DNA from 2 places in the Salinicoccus roseus genome. Region 1 is predicted to be linked to the other one. Evidence: riboswitches for the same ligand, from Rfam matches in the RefSeq annotation. Region 1 holds a riboswitch; the other holds the start of a gene.

Region 1 (2,203 bases):
TATTCCAGAATGGCAGACTTCCCAGTATGAGCAGGAATGCCGGCAGGAAGATTGCAAACACCGCAAACAGTCCTCCCTGCCACCCACTGATTATGGTGCCGAGGTAGGCGGCGAAGGTGAACAGCGGACCGGGTACGGCCTGCGCTGGACCATAGCCTGCAAGGAATTCCTGTGCCGTCATCCAGCCTGTGGGCACGAACTCCCGTTCCAGAAGCGGCAGCACGACATGGCCGCCTCCGAAAACGAGCGCACCTGAACGATAGAAGCTGTCGAGCATTGCCATCCACTGATTCGAGGTCGCTTCACGAAGGACCGGAAGCAGAACGAGCAGTACAAAAAAGAGGGAGAGGCATACGTACCCCACACGCTTTGAAATAGGAAAGTGAACGGTATCACCGTCATCTGTCGAGTGATTGCGGTAAAGGATGAATCCGATTATCCCCGCAAGCAGAATGACGCCTACCTGCGTAAAGACGGTCTGCCATAATAAAGTGATGACGAGCGCACCCAGGGCGATGGTCCTGCGCTCGAGATCAGGCGTCAGTTTCTGTGCCATGCCGATGATCGCATGGGCCACGACGACCACTGCAACAACCTTCATTCCATCGATCCATCCTGCATCTTCGAAGCCATAAGTATTGAGCATAAGTGCAAACAGTATGAGTGCGATTACAGAGGGGAGGGTGAAGCCGAGGAAGGAGACCAGCCCCCCGATCAGTCCACCGCGGACGACACCGATTCCGATGCCGACCTGACTGCTTGCAGGCCCAGGGAGGAACTGGCAGAGGGCCACCAGGTCGGCATAGGCCGCCTCATCCATCCATTTCCTCCTCCGTACGTATTCTTCATGGAAATAGCCCAAATGCGCAATCGGCCCCCCGAAAGAGGTCAGGCCGAGTCTTGTGGAAACAACCAATATTTCCATCAGCGTTTTTATTCTGCTGCCTGTATCTTCCTGCAACCATGCACCATCCTGATCGTTTTTATGGTGTAACAACGCATTGCTTTGCGCAATGCCGCCATCAATAAGCTAGCGCGGATTACACCAGGGTTCAATAACATTTACAGAAATGACACTTATTCAGTTGGCAGTGATTTATTTGACAATTTATAAAGTATTCTCTACCATTGGAGTCAACTGAATAGAAACACCACTAGGGGTGCTTTTTTGCTGAGACGGCCACCCGGCCGATCCCTTGGACCTGATCTGGCTAATACCAGCGTAGGGAAGTGGTTTGGTACGGCATACACTGTCTACATACTGAACCCGTTTCCCACGCTGGAAACGGGTTTTTATACTATAAGAGGAGAGATCATATGCTGACTGAAGAATTGAGGAATGAAGCGGAACCCATCATCGAGGCGATCTATAATGACACTTTCATCCAGGGACTGATACATGAAAACATTGAGGCGGATGCAATCATCCATTATTTGAAGGCGGATTCACTCTACTTGAAGGAGTTCGCGAAACTTTATGCCATGCTGATTGCCAAAACGAATTCCAGGGAGACTGGAGAATACCTTCTGGGACAGATGGAATTCCTGCTTGAAGGGGAAAGCGAAGCGCATGCCGTATTGTCACAGTCAGTCGGTATGACATATGAAGAGATCACAGACGAAGGTGTATGGTATCCGTCTGCCGACCACTACATCAAACATATGTACTTCAATGCACTTACAAGGGAGAATATCGCGTTCACCTTAAGCGCGATGGTCCCATGTCCATATGTATACAGAAGGCTTGCAGAGAAGGTGATGGCACGTCATACATTTGAAGCCGATCATCCCTACCGTGGCTGGTTTGAATTTTATGCCAGGGATATGGATGACACGCTGGATGTGATGCAGACGATCATCGATAACGAAGCCGAAAAGATGTCGGAAGATGATCTGAGGCAGATCAAAAGGAATTTCATGGAAAGCACAGAACATGAAAGACGCTTCTTCAATATGGCAGCCACGAAGGAACGCTGGATGGAGGTGGGTATCCATGTCTAGAATCCCCATTGCCCTAACTGTCGCGGGAACCGATCCCACCGGCGGTGCGGGGGTGCTGGCCGACAGCAAGACCTTTCATTCGAGGGGAGTATACGGTATGGCGGCGGTGACCTCCCTGACCGCCCAGAACACCACCGGCGTACAGGATGTATTCAATGTGCCTGCAGACTTTCTGGAAAAACAGCTTGAAAGCATAATGAGT
Region 2 (2,203 bases), 150 kb from region 1:
CTCAGCAACCGTCGGCATCGTGAACTGGGAATCCGGGTCCTGGAAGACGTACGCACTGGATTTGGGCAGTTCAAGTCTATCGGCCTTCATCGGTATCGTGATCGTATCCGGTATGAGGCCCCCGAGCACATTGAGCAGCGTGCTCTTGCCGGAGCCGCTCGGTCCGACGATGAGGACCTTCTCACCTTTCCCTATCTTCAGGTCGAGGCCGGTGAAGAGGGGTGATTCCGATTCCGGGAACTTCAGACGCAGCTTTTCCACTTCTATGCACATGGTCAAAGCCCTTCTTCAGCAGCATGGCCATTGCCGACGAGTTTCAGTACACCAGTCTCCTTCAGTGCACGGTACAGCAGGTGCGCGAGCCAGCCGGCAATGAGTGCACCACTCAGCACCCTGAAGCCGAACATCAGCAGCAGATTCCATGTCGCAAGCTGGCCGAGGTAGCCGTAGTACCAGTCGAGCGGGAATGTCGCAAGTGCCGCCGAAATGCCGGCGATGACCGCCACCATCAGGGATGTGCTTTCGTATTTCACGATGGCGAATACGATTTCGCATGCAAGCCCCTGGATGAGCCCATACACGATCAGCATGACATCGAACTGCAGCATGACGATCGTTTCTCCCGATGCCGCTGCAAATTCCGCAATCAGCGCCACGCCGGGTTTTCTTATGACGAGATAGGCAACCACTGCTGCGATGAACCACATGCCGTACAGCAGCTGGTTCAGATGCAGTCCAAGCGGTTCAAGCGCCGTATAGACGCCGCCCCATATTGAATAGATGAACGAGAATACGAGGGCGATGACGACCGTGATCAGCACATCGGTCAGGGTCAGCCCTTTTCTTTTTGCCATTATAAAAGCCTCCATATAATATATTCCAAACAAAAAACACACCACTAGCGGAGTGGTGTGCATATTATATGTAAAATATGCCACTTCCCTACGCTAGTATGATCTAGATCAGGTGATAAGGGTGATTCTCAGTCCTTGCGGACACCCCTAGTGGTGGTTATTTATTCGGTTGGCTCCATCATAGTACACTTTCTGAATTTTGTGAAGTCATTTATTGTCGTCTACCATCTGGTAATAGCGGCCGCGCTGTCTGACGAGTTCCTCTTCAGAACCGCTTTCGACCAATTCCCCGAGCTCCATGACGAAGATGCGGTCCACGGCCTTTATCGTATTCAGCCTGTGGGCGATGATGATGCTTGTCCGGTCCTTCATCAGCCGCTCGAGCGCCTCCTGGATCTTGAGCTCCGTCACCGTATCGATGCTGCTCGTCGCCTCGTCCAGTAGCAGTATCGCCGGATCCGTGATAAGGGCGCGGGCGATCGATATCAGCTGTTTCTGCCCCTGGGAGATGAAGCCCTCGTCGGCTTCCAGAACCGTGTCATAGCCCTCTTCTAATGCAACGATGAAGTCGTGGGCGTTGGCAAGCTTCGCCGCCTCGACCACTTCCTCATCCGTTGCATCAAGTTTGCCGTAGCGGATGTTCTCCCGGATCGTCGATTCGAACAGGTAGGGATCCTGCAGGACGAACGCCGTCTGTGAACGGACGGTCGAACGGCTGTAGTCGAGGATGTTCTCCCCGTCGATCCGGACCTCTCCGGAATCCGTTTCATAGAACCTGGCCAGCAGCTGCATGACGGTCGTCTTGCCGGCACCGGTCGCACCGATCAGGGCGACCGATTCGCCTGCATCGATCCTGAAGCTCAAGTTTCTGATCGTCGGTGTCTTCTGCGTCGGGTCATAGGAGAATGAGACATCATCGAATTCAATCTCACCCGCTATGGTCCTGCCGGTGATCTTCCCTTCATCCTTCTCCGGCTCGGAATCGATGATGCCGAATACGCGCTCCGCTCCGGCGATGGCCGAAAGCACCTGGTTGAACTGGTTGGAAAGGTCGGCAAGCGGCCGTGTGAACTGCCGTGCATATTCTGCAAACACGACGATGGTACCGATTGTGACGACACCATCCGTATAGAAGACGAGCAGACCGCCGGCACCGGCCACAATCGTAAAGCTGACGTTGTTCAGCATGTTCATCACTTTCGGGATGAAGCCAGCGTACAGGAATGCCCAGAAGGTGATGTCCCTGAGATTTCCCGCCTTTTCATTGAAGTTGCGGATCGCCGTCTCCTCCTGCGAGAAGACCTTGACGATCTCCTGCCCGGATACCATCTCTTCGATATATCCGTTCA

Evidence for each region. Region 1 has a riboswitch for thiamine pyrophosphate ahead of tenA (thiaminase II). Riboswitches for the same ligand answer to the same signal wherever they lie in the genome.
Region 2: it holds a riboswitch for thiamine pyrophosphate, as region 1 does, so the genes downstream of both, EDC33_RS03260 (ECF transporter S component) here and tenA (thiaminase II) in region 1, are expected to answer to the same signal.

What each region holds. Positions count from the first base shown of each region.
Region 1 is NZ_RKQJ01000001.1:457,194-459,396, reverse strand. Features, by position in the region: gene chrA (chromate efflux transporter) at 1-925, opposite strand, end outside; TPP riboswitch at 1,147-1,246, shown strand; gene tenA (thiaminase II) at 1,318-2,001, shown strand; gene thiD (bifunctional hydroxymethylpyrimidine kinase/phosphomethylpyrimidine kinase) at 1,994-2,203, shown strand, end outside.
Region 2 is NZ_RKQJ01000001.1:611,405-613,607, forward strand. Features, by position in the region: gene EDC33_RS03255 (ABC transporter ATP-binding protein) at 1-273, opposite strand, end outside; gene EDC33_RS03260 (ECF transporter S component) at 276-854, opposite strand; TPP riboswitch at 923-1,013, opposite strand; gene EDC33_RS03265 (ABC transporter ATP-binding protein) at 1,062-2,203, opposite strand, start outside.